4 regions of the Sphingobium sp. SA2 genome follow, and region 3 is predicted to be linked to each of the others. Evidence: riboswitches for the same ligand, from Rfam matches in the RefSeq annotation. Region 3 holds a riboswitch; each other region holds the start of a gene.
What was found. Region 3 has a riboswitch for cobalamin ahead of OVY48_RS18890 (TonB-dependent receptor domain-containing protein). Riboswitches for the same ligand answer to the same signal wherever they lie in the genome.

Region 1 (3,913 bases), on a different contig from region 3:
CCCCTGTTTACCGCACCCCGAACGTCGTTGGAATGGAATCCACGGACCCAGTTGGCGTAGAGTTCAAGTTGCGGCGTAACCTGATAGGCGATCGAGACCTTAGGTGAGAGAATCGACGCCGAGCCACTGCCTTCTCCCAGCGACGCCGCAACCACATCTCGTGCACGCACGGAATAGTGATAATAGTCCCCGCGAAGACCACCTGTCACACGCAGTCCAGCCAAGAGTTTCCAAGCGACTTCGCCGTAGAGCGCGGAAGACAATTCCCCGACCTGATAGTGCCCGAGAGATTCAAGAAATGTGCGGACAGCCGTTCGATCGACACCAACATTCCCGATGGCATCGTATCTGTTTTCGGTGCCAAGGCTCACAGCCAGACTGTCAGCGATTTCCCAATTTTTTTGAGCGGACAGCCCTAGTACCCAATGCCGGTCGAACTGCTTGATCTGCGCGCTTGTGCCATCCGGATCGGTGTAAGTGGGGTTCGACAACATCGACCAGTCGTAAAACTGGGCATAGACATTGGCGCGCCATGTCGGTTGCTTGACCGCGATGTTAGCCACCTGGCGCGTCGTCTCACCCCGCGCGGAAGGATCTGGAGAGCAGAACACATCCGCACACAACGCCGTGCCGATAATGCGCTCCGGGATTTGCTCGGTAGGGTGCCATGTCGCCCGGTAGGCATGGAGAGATGCCTCCAATGTGCCCGCACCGCTCGGCATGCTATATTTCGCGAAACCCGAGTAATGGCGAAGACGTTCAGTTTCCTGCCACGGTCCGTCGTAGGTCTTGGCCTGAGCGACAAGCGTGAGATCTCCCACGCCCACGTCGTGCACTGTTCCGCCTACGGCGACGCGGCGCCAACCATATGAACCAGCCTCGGCCGATGCCCACGGCCGGTGGTAACCCTTGATGGTCATCATATAGGCTGCTCCCGCCAGAGCGAAATCACCGCCGTCGGCGCGATAGGGCCCTTTACGAAAATCCTCCCGGCCCACGATCTCCGGAATGAGGCCGTTGAGGTCGAGATAGCCGTGACCGTGTCCGTGTGTGCGAAAGTTCATCTGCAGTTCATCGATATAGGTGGTGAAGTCAGACCCATGGTCGAGGTTGAAACCGCGCAGGAAATACTGGTTGGCTTTGCCGCTCCCCGAATGCTGGGCTGCAACCAGCCCGGGCACCGCTTCCAGCAGTTCCGCCACGCGGAGAAGTGGCCGCACGAGGACATCGGCCCCTCCGACGCTTCCCTCGCTGGCTGATCTGGCAGTGCCGATCATGGCCTCACCACGACCGAAAACCACGATGTCGTTGCCCGCCTCGACCGCGTCCGCGCTTGTTTGCGATCCCTTCTCAAAGGGTTCGGCAAAGGCTGGCGTTCCCATACAGATCAGCGCAAGTGCGCTGCTGGTAGTAATGGTCTTGATCACGAAATAGTCCTCCGGCGTCTTGCGACGTGGCCGGGGCATACCCGCGCGAACGGGCGAGCCGCGCGGCGGCCGGACGCCATGGGCGGCCGACGCACGTCTCCGATGCGGCCCCAGCCGCTCATTCGTCGCTCAGACGGAGTTCACCGTGCCGCAGCCATCCTCTGGACCAAGGCAAGAGCGACCAGACGCCGGCAGGTCTCCTGGCTCACGGGTCACAGCTTGATGCACGCCTTCCCAGACCTCGCATGATTTAGCGTCCGGCCCAGTGGCTGCCCCTTCAAAGAGGAGCCATGTACATCGCGCTATCCGCTTACAGTTGCAGAGACAGCCGCGGATTTGGAAGCAAGCTTCCGCACCACATTCCCGATTAAGCCCCTTTTGGGGGCACCGGCGCGATCAATGAAAGCCGAACTTGTCCGCCTCTCAATCCCTCGCCTAACTGAAGTGAACGGAAAAGCCAATAACGCTTGGAGCTGGGATTTAATCAACGATTACTGCATCCCGCGCCACCATTGCCATTGGCACGGCCAGAGCGCGCCAACCGCACGCACTCGCTTTGAATGGCGGGTTTTCCCTGAACCTGTCGTTGGCCATCGGACTCCTGTACGCCCGGAAGTGGTCGCGACCTGTCGATTAGCGGAAGGACCGCACCTAGGAACAAGAAATTGGCAGCTGAACGGCGACAAAGGGTCGGATTTTACGAAGCACACTTGCCCCTCTCTTAATCAAATGGGTGGGATCTGCACGGCCCAGCCTACTAAAATGGCTCGAACTTCATGGCGGCTCACTGATGATTACAGTTTTCCAAGCCGCACCGCACCTACCCCATTTGCCAAACAACATAAAATCAGTGTCGGAATCCGGTCAGTGCCCAAAACAGACTCGAATTGATCGAACGCTTTACGGACCGCGCTATCCATCAAAAAATCAGCTATGCGATTGCCTTGTGCGCGCAGGCTCCCAATCTAGACGTTGATGGCCAGCCTGTTCCCCGACCTGTTTGAGACTCCGAAAATCCCGGGCTTGTCCTATCGGGAAGACCTTATCTCCCGCGATGAAGAGTTGAGGCTGATCGACGGGATCGACGCATCCGCGCTCGAGCCGTTTCGTTTCCAGGGTTGGCTCGGCAAGCGCCTGACCAGTTCCTATGGCTGGCGCTACGACTTCGACGACGCACGCTTCGGACCTACAGATCCCATGCCGGATTGGCTGCTACCTGTGCGTGCAAAAGCCGCTGTCTTTGTCGGCCTTGAGCCCGCCAGCCTAGCCCAGGCGCTCCTCATCCGCTACGATCTTGGTGCCGGCATAGGCTGGCACCGTGATCGCCCGGTCTTCGACCATGTCGTCGGCATTTCGCTGGGCGTGTCGGCCCCCTTGCGTTTTCGGCGGCGCAACGCCAGCGGGTTCGATCGCGTCACCATTCCGCTCGCGCCGCGTTCGGTCTATCACCTTCATGGCGAAGCGCGGTACCAATGGGAACATAGCATAGCCGAAATGGGAGAGACCCGCTGGTCGATCACCTTCCGTACGCTCGCTGAGAAACTGACGGGCCGGAACATGATCAGATAGCTGCCCTCCTTCAATGCGCCATGGTGCCCGCATCGAGAAGCTGGTCCAAGCGCGTCGCAACGTCGAGCCACCGCGCAACACCGGCCTGATCACCCGCCAGCGCCAGCGTTCTTACTCTTTCTGCAATAAAGTCGCTCGTGTTCGCGCCATGCTGCCGTTCGACCGCCAGCGCTTCGGCCCAGCCTGGATCATGCTCGAGAGAATCGAAGCAATGCAGGATCAACGCTCAGCAGTACCACGGCCCAGCGTACCCATCAGGAATAACTATTCGTCTTGACCTCTTGATCTGCAGACTGGGCCGCGGCATCATAGGTCGGCAGGGGGGATTTTGCTGACGGCCCCGCTGTAGGATTATCCTGTCAGGCATAACTGACGCCCCTCTGATTTTTGGGGCGGTCGGAGCGACGGCCCGCCATCGCTTGAGACACACCTAGCTCAATCGCCCCCGGGATTCTCGGGACCGATTCTGTCGGCCTGTTGGCCAAGCTCGCGTGTTACGTCCTCTCCCCATCAATCGATCCCAGACGGATCGCGCTCAACCGCTTCCTATGCCCGACAAGCATCCAGGCGGCTCCCTATCTGTCGCAAAAGACAGCGCATACACGGCGATTCTAAGTGATACTTACAGCACAGAAGCTCCGGGCCTCATCCGCTATTTCAAGCAACGCATGCGGGATGACGAGGACGCCAACGATCTCATGCAGGAAGCATTTGCCAGGCTTGCAGCCCATATGCGTACGAAGATACTCGTTCATCCAGCGTCCTATCTGCAACGCATAGCCCGCAATCTTCTCGTGGATCGAATGCGCAGTGCGAGACGTGCGGCCGCGACCATAGGGCCGACGCTGGATGAACTACCCGAAATCGGCGCTGCCCCGGAGCAAAGCTTCGGAATCGAAAGGCAGGATGTCATGCGT
Region 2 (3,913 bases), 1.8 Mb from region 3:
CTGGGCAAGGGCGATCACGAGTTTGTCGGTCATGGACGCGGCCCCTAATGCATTTTTCCGGCTGGCGCAAAAGCGCCTTTCCACCGCGACCCCGCGCCGCTACAGGGGCGGCGTTTCACCCAGCGTCATCAATTCGTCACGCCTTTTCATTTCAGGGGGTTTTGGCCATGAAGCTCATGACCGGCAATTCGAACAAGCCGCTCGCGGCCGCCATCGCCGACTATATCGAAATTCCCCTGACCGACGCCAGCGTCCGCCGCTTCGCCGATGAGGAAGTGTTCGTGGAAATCCACGAAAATGTCCGGGGCGAAGATGTGTTCGTGCTGCAATCGACCAGCTATCCGACCAACGACAATCTGATGGAATTGCTGATCATGATCGATGCGCTGAAACGCGCGTCGGCCAAGCGAATCACTGCCGTCGTCCCCTATTTCGGCTATGCCCGGCAGGACCGGAAGCCCGGCCCCCGCACCCCGATCAGCGCCAAGCTGGTCGCGAACCTGATCACCAAGGCGGGCGCCGACCGCGTGCTGTCGGTCGATTTGCACGCCGGCCAGATCCAGGGCTTCTTCGATATTCCGACCGACAATCTGTTCGGTGCGCCGGTCATGTCGGCGGACATTCAGGCGCGCTTTGGCGATCGCAATTTGATGGTCGTGTCGCCCGACGTCGGCGGCGTGGTGCGCGCGCGGGCGCTGGCCAAGCGGCTCGACAACGCCCCGCTCGCCATCGTCGACAAGCGGCGTGAGCGCGCGGGCGAATCGGAAGTGATGAACATCATCGGCGACGTGGCCGGGCGTTTCTGCGTCCTGATCGACGATATCGTCGATTCGGCGGGGACGCTGTGCAACGCGGCCTCCGCGCTCAAGGCCGCCGGGGCCGAGGATGTCGTCGCCTATGTCAGCCATGGCGTGCTGTCGGGCGGCGCGGTCGCGCGCGTGGATGCCTCCGACCTGCTGGAACTGGTCATCACCGACACGATCCAGGGGACCGAGGCGGTCAATACCGCCAAGAAGGTCCGCCACCTGCCCATCGCCCCGCTACTGGGCGAAGCGATCAAGCGCATTGCCGATGAAAGTTCGGTGTCCAGCCTGTTCGACTGACAGCATGAAGCCGGGGCGGCAATTGCCGCCTTGCGTGATGCCTTGCCGCCCGCTATCGGGCTGCCGTCCGTAGCGCTCGCTTGAGCGCAACGGGCAAAGATCGCGCCGGTGCCTCTTGATCGAGGCTTAAAAGGGAAGGCGGTGCGGATGGCTCACACCATCCAAAGCCGCAGCTGTCCCTGCAACTGTAAGCGGTGAGCGTGATGTACACGGCTTCCTCTTCGAAGGAAGCAGCCACTGGACCGTCAAACGTCTGGGAAGGTCGTACATGACGCCATGACCCGTGAGCCAGGAGACCTGCCGGCGTTCTGGTCGCTCTTGCCTTGGTCCAGGGGATGGCCGCGGCACGGTAACTCTCCGTCTGAGCGACGACAGGAAGGCGGCCGGGGCCGCAACCGTCGTGGGACGCTGGGCTATATATGCGCCGGTTCGTCGCCCTGCGTCGGCCGTCGATCGGCGGGCCATACGCCCATCATCGACATGCTCCACCGCCCGCTATCGCTCGGCGCGGGAGGAGACTATACATGATTAAATACGGCATATCCCTGCTGGCGCTCAGCGCTGCCAGCCCCGTTTTCGCGCAGGCCCCCGAACAGATTTCGGACCTGAGCGGCAACAGCACACCCATCATCGTCACCGCCTCGCGCGTCACCAGCGAAGCGCGCGAGATCGGTAGCGCGGTGTCGATCATCACCCGTGCCGATATCCAACGCAACCAGATCCTCTTCCTGAAAGACATATTGCAGGACGCGCCCGGCGTGCAGACGACGGCCGATCGCCCCGGCCAGTTGACCAGCGTCCGCATCCGGGGATCGAACAATAATGAGATTCTCTGGCTGATCGACGGTATCGAGCTGGGTGATCCCAGTGCGATCAGCACCCAGTTCCAGGCCGACCACCTGACCAGCCGCGACATCGACCGGGTCGAAATCCTGCGCGGCAACCAAAGCTCGCTCTATGGCTCCGACGCGGTCGGCGGCGTCATCAACATCATCACCCAACGCGCGACCGAAGAGGGTTTGCAGGTCAATGCAGAGGCCGAGGCCGGTTCCTATGGCATGCGCAGCGGCGGCGCATCGCTGCTGGGCAAGAGCGGCGCGCTCGATTTCCGCCTGAGCGCGACCGGCTATCGCCATGACGGCCCCTCGCTCGCCGATCCCCGCACCGCCAGCCCCGCAGGGTCGGCCACCGAAAAGGACGAATATCGCCGCTACGGCTTTAGCGGCCGGGTCGGCTATCAGGCGACCGACACCTTGTCGCTGCAGGCGATCGGCTATTGGTTCGATGCCTTCAGCGATCTCGACAATACGACGTCGGACAGCGACGATACCGCCAAAACGCGCGACTATGCCGCCGCCGGCCAGGCCAGCTACAAGAGCCTGGACGGCCAGTTCACCGCTGACCTGACCGCCAGCCGCTACGCCGCGCGCCGCCGCTATTTCGGCACCTGGAACCGGGCCGAGGGCGACCTGTTCCGCGGCACCAAGGACGAGCTGACGCTGGCGCTCGCCTATGGCGGCACCGGCCCGGTCAGCCTGGCCGCAGGGGGCAATTATGAGCGGGAGAAGACGACCCAGATCACCAGCTTTTCCGGTGCTTTCCCCGCCCGCGTCAACACGCGGTCGGCCTATGCCGAAATCGCGCTGCGGCCGCTCGCGGGGCTTACCCTGACCGGCGCGGCGCGGGTCGACGATAATAGCCGCTTCGGCACGTTCGACACCTATCGCGGCACGCTGGCTTATGCGCTGGGCGCGCTCAAGCTGCGCGCCAGTTATGGCACCGGGGCCAAGGCACCGGGCCTCTATCAATTGTTCGACCCCACCTATGGCAACCCAGACCTTGAGGTCGAAACCAGCCGGGGCGGCGACATCGGCTTCGACCTGGCGCTGACCGAAGGGCTGACCGCGCAGGTCAGCTATTTCTTCACCCGCAAGACCAACGAGATCAACTTCGACGGCAGCCGTCCGCCCTTTGGCGGCTATGGCCAGTTCGGCCGCACCCGCGCGGAGGGGATAGAGATCGGCGTCACCGCCCAGCCGCTGCCCTGGCTGGGTGTCAGCCAGACCTATGGCTATACCGACCATGAAATCGATCGCGACATGGACGGTGTCTATGTCAACAGCGGCCGCCCGCGCTATACCGGCACCACATCGGTCATCCTGACCCCGGCCGAACGCGCGTCGATGACCGCGCGGGTGCGCTATCATGATGGCGACTCGTCGGGCTTTGGCGGCGCGACTGAGGCCTATACAGTGGTCGACCTGCTCGCCTCCTACGGCATCACCGACCGGGTCGAGCTGTATGGCCGCGTCATCAACCTGTTCGATAAATGGTATCAGGTCAGCTACGGCACCCAGACGCTCGGCCTGTCGGCCTATGGCGGCGTGCGCCTGAGCTTCTGATATGATCCCGTCCCCGCCATCAGACCGCGCAAGGCAGGCTAGGCCTTGCCAACGCCGGGTCGTTGGCGGGGAGGGGTCAGCGCGGCTTGACCGCGCGGGCGATCGCCTGCGCCGCCTGCACATAAGCGGGGCCGCCGCACACCGTCCACGCCTGCGGAATGGCGATGCGCGGGATGCTGCGCAGCGCGGGATGGTGCAGCATTTCGGTGCCCTGATCAGTCACCGTCTGCGTCGCGCTTTCGATGATCAGATAGTCGGGCCGCGACGCCACCATCTCCTCCAGGCTCATCTGCGACAGAGCGGGCTTGCCCAAGCGGGTCGCGAGATTGGTGACGCCCGTGCGCACCAGCAGATCGTCGATCAACGTGCCCGATCCGGTCAGATAGCCGCGCCGCTGATAATAAGCCG
Region 3 (3,913 bases):
CGACATCCTGATGAGCAACGGGTGCAGAACCGACGCGCACCGCATTACCAAGACCGACGGTCGCCAGGCAGCTGGCCGTAGCCCGCCCGAAGGACGCCTGAGACATGTGATGCTTGGTGATATCTCGAGATGTCATGAGGTGGACCGCATCCGTCAATCCCGCCGACTGCATGCTTTTTCTAAGCAGCAAGGCTGGATCGACATCCATGCTCAGATCGGCATCCCGGACATAGAGCCATGCGACACTGCTGACTTCTGCGAAGCCTGGCCGCGTCAGCGACCAACTCAAAACAGCTTGTGGTTGAGGGAACGAGGCAACAAGGAAAGGGCTGGCACAGTGAACGGAAAATGGATTCATCAAGACCTGCCTCGCACGATATCACTGCGCTTGCAACACTAACCATGCGCCTCTGTGCGTAGGTATGTACACGCGGCTCAAGGCTAACAACTGCTACAAGTAAAAATACTCTCCCAAAACTAAGCATCCGTTAATCTGGTTTTGCTGCACCAGAATATCTCTGCCCGATCATATCCATGAGCTCTGGAAAATTGGTAAGAAATATTGGTGCTTTATTCGAGTATACGACAAAGAATGCTCGACGGTTTTTCGATTTTTGCAAACATACCGTTGATGCAGCCTTCGCAATCGTGGAGACGTCTGCGTGTGGCAATCATGTCTGCTCCATCCACCTGCAAAAGGATGGCGCAATAGCGTCCGGGAGATCTTTGGGCTGCCGCCTCACCCAATCCCCCGTCACTCCCGCTCACGCCACGCGTCGGCATGAGCTCCCGGATCATGCCCCAATATCCGCGCGACACATGCGCGTTCGCCGCACAGGTTGGGTTGGCCATCAGATGGAGGTGCAGGCGGCGCAGATTATGCCAGGGGACGGACGGGAAGAGGTGATGTTCCAGATGATAGCTGATGTTGAGCGGCCCGATGAGGAGCCTGTCGAGCAAGGTCGGGATGACGGTGCGGGTGCCGTTGAGTTCGTGATTATCGGGGAGGCCGTTATGCTCGGCCATGGCGCGGATGCGGTTGAAGACATTGACCCAGAAAAATTGCGGGATGAGGATCAGGCCCAGTATCTGCCAGCGAAAGGGCGACCACAATATCGCGCCATAGACCAGCACGGCCCATGCGACATAGCGTAGGCGCAGCGACAGGCGGTAATCGAAACCGAAGCGTTTGGGATTGTGGAAATTGGCGATGGGTGCCCAGATGCGTCCAGCGCGCGCCACCCGATAATAGTTGAGACCGGTGATGCTGCGGACCAGCAGCCAGAACATTGCGCGCGGAGATTTGGGAAAATGCTGGTCCGGGTCGCGCCGCTGGATACGTTGGTCACAATCATGGATGGTGTTGGTGTGGCGGGCGCGCTTTTGCCCGAGCGGGACCCGCCAGTAATGAAGGTCAGCACAGCATTTTCCTTGCAATGCGGTTTTGCTCGCCATATTGCGACGCCGCAACAGGTTCCCAGAGATGGGATTAATAGGGAACGCGGAAGCAGGTATCTACCCCTGTAATCCGTGGCTGTCCCCGCAACTGTGACCGGAGAGCGGTCGCCCCTTCATGCCACTGGGTGCATTTGCACTTGGGAAGGCGGGGCGAGCGTGTTGACCCGGGAGCCAGGAGACCTGCCTGTTGTAGTCGGTCCTTTGCGCGGACGGGGTGTTCAGCGTGATCGAGGTCAATCCTCGCGTGACGACATCGATTGGGGTGGCGCGCGCGGGTGACAAGCCAGCGAACGCTCTGTCGTGCCATTGGTGCGAGCAACCCCTTGTTGTTTGACAGGGGATACACATGCAAAATCTGTTCTTAAAAGTGACCGTTTCCACCGCAGCTCTCGGGCTTTGCGGCACCTTCATTGCGCACGCGCAGGATGATGTCCGCACCATGTCGCCGCACGAACCGGTCATCGTCGTCACCGCCAACCGCAGCGCCCAGCCCGTCGAAAGGGTCGGCCAATCCATCACGGTGATCGATTCGGCCGAAATCGAGCGGCGGCAGACCCAAACCGTCGCCGATATCCTGCGAACCGTGCCGGGTGTCAGCATCACGCGCAACGGCGGCGTCGGGACATCCACATCGGTGTTCATTCGCGGTGCAGAGAGCGATCAGACCGTGGCGCTGGTCGATGGCATCAAGCTCAACGACCCTTCGTCGCCGGGGGGCGGCTTCAACTTCGGCAATCTGCTGATCGGCAACATCGAGCGAATTGAGGTTTTGCGCGGACCATCGTCGGTGCTTTGGGGCAGCCAAGCGATCGGCGGGGTTATCAACATGATCACTCGCCAGCCGACGGACGCCCTGACAGTCAACGTACGCGGCGAATATGGCTATCGCGATACTGGACAGCTGGTTGGCAACATTGCCGGAAAAGCCGGTCCGTTTTCGGCCAGCGTGGGCGCAGGATACTTCCGCACCGATGGCATCTCCTCATTCAGCGAAGCGCGCGGCGGCATCGAAAAGGATGGCTATGAAAATTACGGTGCCAACGGTAGTTTCAATCTGGCGCTGAGCGACTGGTTGTCGCTCGATGCGCGCGGCTGGTATTCGGAAGGCCGGGTGAATATCGATGGCTTCCCTCCACCAACCTTTGCCTTTGGTGATGTGAACGAGGAATCGCGCACCCGCGAAATCGTCGGCTATACCGGAGTTAACGCCACGCTGTTCGACGGTCGCTTCCGTAACCGGCTGGGCTATGCGTACACCGACACCCGTCGCCGCAACTTCAGCCTTGTCGGCCTGCCTGCCGAGACCTTTGTCGGCAATGGCCGCAACGAACGTATCGAATATCAGGGCATGTTCGATATCGCAGAAGGCTGGCAGCTGACGGGTGGACTGGAACGCGAGACATCGCGCTTTTCCAGCAGCAGTTTTGGTGCGCGTCCTTCCATCGGACGGGCCCGGATCGACAGCGTTTACGGGCAGATCGTGGCGACACCGGTGACGGGCCTGACCCTGACCGGCGGCGTTCGGCATGATGACCACAACCGCTTTGGCGGAGCCACCACCTTTGGGGCGAGCGGCGTTTACACGGTGAGCCAGACCGGCACGACAGTGCGCGCCAGCTATGCCGAGGGGTTCAAGGCACCGTCGCTGTTCCAGCTGCAAAGCGACTTCGGCAATCAGCTGCTCCAGCCGGAAAGCTCGAAGGGCTGGGACGCCGGGGTCACCCAGAATCTCGTCAACGGGCGGTTGCAGGCCAGTGCCACCTTCTTCCGGCGCGACTCAGACGATCTCATCATCTTCATATCCTGCCCGCTGCCACGCACAGGCATCTGCGCTGGACGGCCTTCGGGCACGTATGACAACGTCTCGAAGGCGCGGGCTAAAGGCGTTGAAATCGGCCTGACGATGCAGCCGGTCGATGCGCTGCGGCTGCAGGCGAACTATACCTATACAGATGCCACCAACCGGTCGCCTGGCAATGTCAACTTCGGGCGGCAACTGGTACGGCGGCCGCAGCACAGCGTCACCGCGCTGATCGACTATCGCTGGGGTTTCGGGTTGGAGACCGGCGTCACGCTCACGCATGTCGGGTCGAACTTCGACAATGCCAACAACAGCCGCAAGGTTGAAGGCTATGTGCTGGCGGACCTGCGCGCCTCGTTCCCGCTGACCGACCGGATCGACATCTATGCCCGGGTCGAAAACCTCTTCGACGAACGTTACGAGACGGTGTTCCGTTATGGCTCGCCGGACCGGGCGGGCTATGCCGGTGTGCGGATGCGCTACTGATGAAGGCCGCAGCGCGCGCCTTGATCAATGATTTCGCCCGACACGGCGGACGTATCGATATTGCGCGCGCTGCGTTTCCGCAGGTTGCCCGGTGGACCGATCTGTCCACCGGCATTGCGCCCTGGCCCTATCCGGTTGGACATGTTGCGGGCGCCGCAGAGCGCCTGC
Region 4 (3,913 bases), on a different contig from region 3:
TTCTTGATCCCTGGGAAGCCAGCATTCGGGTGCGCCACCTCGGACCTTCTCCGCTTGTCGAGGACAACAGTGTCCGGGATCGGGGCAGCACCGTCATGAATGCCCGCGCCGCGTGGACGGGCAAGAAGGTCGAGATATTTGGAGAAGTGCTGAACATCTTCGACAGCCGGGACAAGGACATCGCCTATTATTACGAGTCCTACATCCCCGCCTTTGATGCAGGTGCTCCGGTGGAAGGCCGGTTGAGTCGTGTGGTCGAGCCTCGAACCGTGAGGATTGGCGCAAAGGTCAATTTCTAGCGAAATCCCTTGATGGGCGGCGCTGCAGCACGTCTGCTGCGCCATCCTCCGTTTGTACATTCCTTAATCGCCGAGCCAATCATGCCCCTCACGAAGACACTGCCATCCCTGTCTCTGCGCCTACGAATTGGTGCCTTGTTTGCCGGATTGATCGCCGCCAACATTGGCGTCTGGGTCTGGGCATTCAGCCTGTTTCATGCGCAGCCGTTAATGCTCGGCACCGCTGTGCTTGCCTGGGGGCTTGGCCTGCGCCATGCGGTCGATGCCGATCATATTGCGGCCATCGACAATGTGACGCGCAAACTGATGCAGGATGGTCAGCGCCCGGTTTCGGCCGGCTTCTGGTTTGCGATCGGGCATTCCGGGATCATTGCCATAGCATCGATCATCATTGCGGTGACGGCCAGCGCGCTGTCGCAGTTCGGCGCCTTCAAGGAAATCGGCGGCGTGATTGCAACCGTGATTTCCGCGCTTTTCCTGTTCACGATCGCCGGCATGAACCTGGTCATCCTGCGCTCTGTCTGGCGGACCTTTGCGCATGTTCGTGCAGGCGGCAGCTATGTCGAGGACGATCTTGATCTGTTATTGGGTGGGCGCGGTCTGCTTTCCAGACTGTTCAGGCCGATGTTCCGCCTTGTGAACAAAAGCTGGCATATGGCCCCGCTGGGGTTTCTGTTCGGGCTTGGGTTCGATACCGCAACCGAAGTTGCCATTCTGGGCATGTCGGCCAGCCAGGCCGCCGATGGCCTGTCGATCGGGACAATCCTGGTCCTGCCCGCCCTGTTCGCGGTCGGTATGGCCCTCATCGATACGGCGGACGGCGTGGTGATGCTGGGCGCTTATGAATGGGCCTTCGTGAAGCCGATCCGCAAGCTCTACTACAACATCACAATCACCCTGATCTCGGCCATCGTGGCGATTGTCATTGGTGGAATCGAAACGCTGGCCCTGATTGGCGACAAACTGGCCCTTACGGGTGCCCCATGGCGGATCGCCATTGAATTGGGCGAAAATTTCAATGGTCTGGGCTTCGCCATCATCGGACTTTTCGTGTTCTGTTGGCTGGCGAGTTACGCGATCTATCGCTGGAAGCGGTTCGATGAGATCGAGGTTTCTGTCGTTACCTGATCGTCCATCGTTGCATGAAGCAACATCATCAATTGGCTTGGCTCCGATCTTCGTCTAGGGCGCATGGCGAAGGACGGGTTGATTCCGCCCTTCGATGATCGCGCCGGTGCCCTCGCAAGGGGCTTAATCGGGAATGCGGTGCGGGGGCTTGCTCCCAAATCCGTGGCTGTCCCTGCAACTGTAAGCGGATAGCGCGATGCATATGCTCCTGAACTCAGGGGCGGCCACTGGACAGCGCGCAAGCGCCAAGTCTGGGAAGGCGTGCATCAAGCTGTGACCCGCGAGCCAGGAGACCTGCCGGCGCACCGGTCGCTCTTGCCTGATCCAGGGGATGGTCACGGCACGGTAACTCTCCGTCTGAGCGACGAAGCTGTGTGGCTGGGGCTGCACGGTCGCGTGGTAACGGGTGCTTTGTCGCGCTCGCCCGTCGTCGCGCGCCGACCGGACTTGTCCGGCAAGCCCCGCCGTTTGTCGCTCTGGCGCGCGGAGGAATTGCTTGTGGCCGACCTGTCAAAGGTGCCTGTCACCATCATCACGGGCTTTCTGGGCGCGGGGAAAACCACGCTTATCAGCCACCTGATCCGCAATGCGGGCGGCCGCAGGCTGGCGGTGGTGGTCAACGAATTCGGTACGCTGGGTGTGGATGGCGACATTCTTGCATCCTGCGCCATTCCAGACTGCCCGGCGGAAAACATCGTCGAACTGGCCAATGGCTGCATCTGCTGCACCGTGGCGGACGATTTCATTCCTACGGTCGAGAAGCTCCTCGCGCTTGATCCCCGCCCGGATCACATCCTGATCGAGACATCGGGTCTGGCGTTGCCAAAGCCGCTGCTCAAGGCGTTTGACTGGCCAGCGATCCGCAGCCGGATCACCGTGGACGGCGTGCTGGCGCTGGCCGATGCCGAGGCGGTTGCGGCAGGCCGGTTTGCGCCCGATGTGGCCGCGCTTGACGCCCAGCGCGCCGCCGATCCGAGCATCGATCACGAAACGCCGCTGTCCGAAGTGTTCGAGGACCAGCTTGCCTGCGCCGATATGATCCTGCTGACCAAGGTTGATCTGGCCGGACCCGAAGGCGTTGCCGCCGCACGCGCGATCATCGCGGCAGAGCTTGGCCGCCCGGTGCCGGTGATCGAACTGACCGAAGGCGTGGTCGATCCGCGCGTGATTCTGGGGCTTGATGCCGCCGCCGAGGACGACATCGCCGCGCGCCCATCGCACCATGATGGGGATGATGATCACGAACACGATGATTTTGACAGCGCCGTTATCGAATGGGGCGAAATTGCCGATCCGGCGGCCCTTGTCGCGCGGATCGAAACGCTGGCGCGCGATCACCATATCCTGCGCGTGAAGGGCTATGCCGCCGTTGCGGGCAAGCCGATGCGGCTGCTGGTGCAGGCGGTAGGCGCGCGGGTGCGCCACCAGTACGACCGTCCGTGGCGGCCTGACGAGCCGCGCCGCACCACGCTGGTCGCCATTGCTGAGCACGATCATGTCGATCCAGACGCCATTCGCGCGGTGCTGCTGGCGTAAGGCGCAGGCGATGCACGTCATTTTCCGCGAAACGCACGGGATGGAGGAAACCGCCGTCCCGCAGGATCTGGGGCAAGAGCCTGCGGATCTTGTGGTCCTGTCCTTTTCGGACAGCGATCTGGGGGCGTTCGCGGCGGCATGGCATCAGGCCCGTGCAGACGATGCGACATTTCCTTCGCTGCGGCTCGCCAATCTGGCAGCGCTTATGCACCCGCTATCGGTCGACACCTATGTCGAGCGGACGCTGTCAGGTGCGAAGGCGATCCTGATCCGGCTGATTGGCGGTACGCCCTATTGGAGTTACGGGCTGGAACGAGTGGAGGCTCTGGCCCGGTCGCGAGGCATCGCGCTGGCCGTGCTGCCCGGCGACGGCTGGGAGGACGGGCGGCTGGATGCAGTTTCGACCGTCCCCGTGCCTGCTTTGAGAAGCCTTGCGCAATTGTGCGATGCCGGCGGTGCAGGGGCGGCGCAGGCGGCGCTTGTTGCGCTTTCACGGCTGGCAGGGCTGATCGATACCCCTCCCCAAAATTGCGAGCCGCTGCCTATGGCGGGAGGTTGGCATCCCGACCGGGGCGTCGTCGATCCTGAATCCTTTGCGCGCAATCCCGGACGACCGCTGGTCCTGATCATCTTCTATCGTTCTTACCTGACCGCCCACGATCTGGACCCGTTTGCCGCCCTGCATGCCGCGTTCGACCGGCACGGCTTTGACGCACTGTCGATCTTCGTCCCCTCGCTGAAAGCCCCGCAGGTGCGCGATCAGGTGGACCGCTGGGTGCGCGGCCTTGGCCCGGCGGCGATCATCAACGCCACCGCCTTTTCCGCGCGTGGCGAAGACGGCGATACCCCGCTCGATGGCGCGGGCGTTCCCGTGTTCCAACTGGCGCTGGCCACGTCGGGCCGCACCGGCTGGGCAGCGGCTTCGCGCGGGCTGTCCCCCGCAGACCTCG

Region 1: another riboswitch for cobalamin. It lies ahead of OVY48_RS00780 (TonB-dependent receptor); the one in region 3 lies ahead of OVY48_RS18890 (TonB-dependent receptor domain-containing protein).
Region 2: another riboswitch for cobalamin. It lies ahead of OVY48_RS10140 (TonB-dependent receptor plug domain-containing protein); the one in region 3 lies ahead of OVY48_RS18890 (TonB-dependent receptor domain-containing protein).
Region 4: another riboswitch for cobalamin. It lies ahead of cobW (cobalamin biosynthesis protein CobW); the one in region 3 lies ahead of OVY48_RS18890 (TonB-dependent receptor domain-containing protein).

What each region holds. Positions count from the first base shown of each region.
Region 1 covers NZ_JAPMXX010000001.1:157,902-161,814, forward strand. Annotated here, with positions in the region: partial or broken gene OVY48_RS00780 (TonB-dependent receptor) at 1-1,382, opposite strand, end outside; cobalamin riboswitch at 1,600-1,834, opposite strand; gene OVY48_RS00785 (alpha-ketoglutarate-dependent dioxygenase AlkB) at 2,403-2,996, shown strand; gene OVY48_RS00790 (DUF6961 family protein) at 3,007-3,219, opposite strand; gene OVY48_RS00795 (RNA polymerase sigma factor) at 3,545-3,913, shown strand, end outside.
Region 2 covers NZ_JAPMXX010000006.1:528,777-532,689, forward strand. Annotated here, with positions in the region: gene OVY48_RS10130 (NAD+ synthase) at 1-33, opposite strand, end outside; gene OVY48_RS10135 (ribose-phosphate pyrophosphokinase) at 168-1,103, shown strand; cobalamin riboswitch at 1,193-1,423, shown strand; gene OVY48_RS10140 (TonB-dependent receptor plug domain-containing protein) at 1,628-3,505, shown strand; gene OVY48_RS10145 (ABC transporter substrate-binding protein) at 3,582-3,913, opposite strand, start outside.
Region 3 covers NZ_JAPMXX010000006.1:2,300,102-2,304,014, reverse strand. Annotated here, with positions in the region: gene OVY48_RS18900 (adenosylcobinamide amidohydrolase) at 1-358, opposite strand, end outside; gene OVY48_RS18895 (fatty acid desaturase) at 571-1,455, opposite strand; cobalamin riboswitch at 1,455-1,661, shown strand; gene OVY48_RS18890 (TonB-dependent receptor domain-containing protein) at 1,805-3,745, shown strand; gene OVY48_RS18885 (threonine-phosphate decarboxylase) at 3,745-3,913, shown strand, end outside.
Region 4 covers NZ_JAPMXX010000001.1:153,679-157,591, reverse strand. Annotated here, with positions in the region: partial or broken gene OVY48_RS00780 (TonB-dependent receptor) at 1-299, shown strand, start outside; gene OVY48_RS00775 (HoxN/HupN/NixA family nickel/cobalt transporter) at 381-1,427, shown strand; cobalamin riboswitch at 1,515-1,744, shown strand; gene cobW (cobalamin biosynthesis protein CobW) at 1,926-2,963, shown strand; gene cobN (cobaltochelatase subunit CobN) at 2,974-3,913, shown strand, end outside.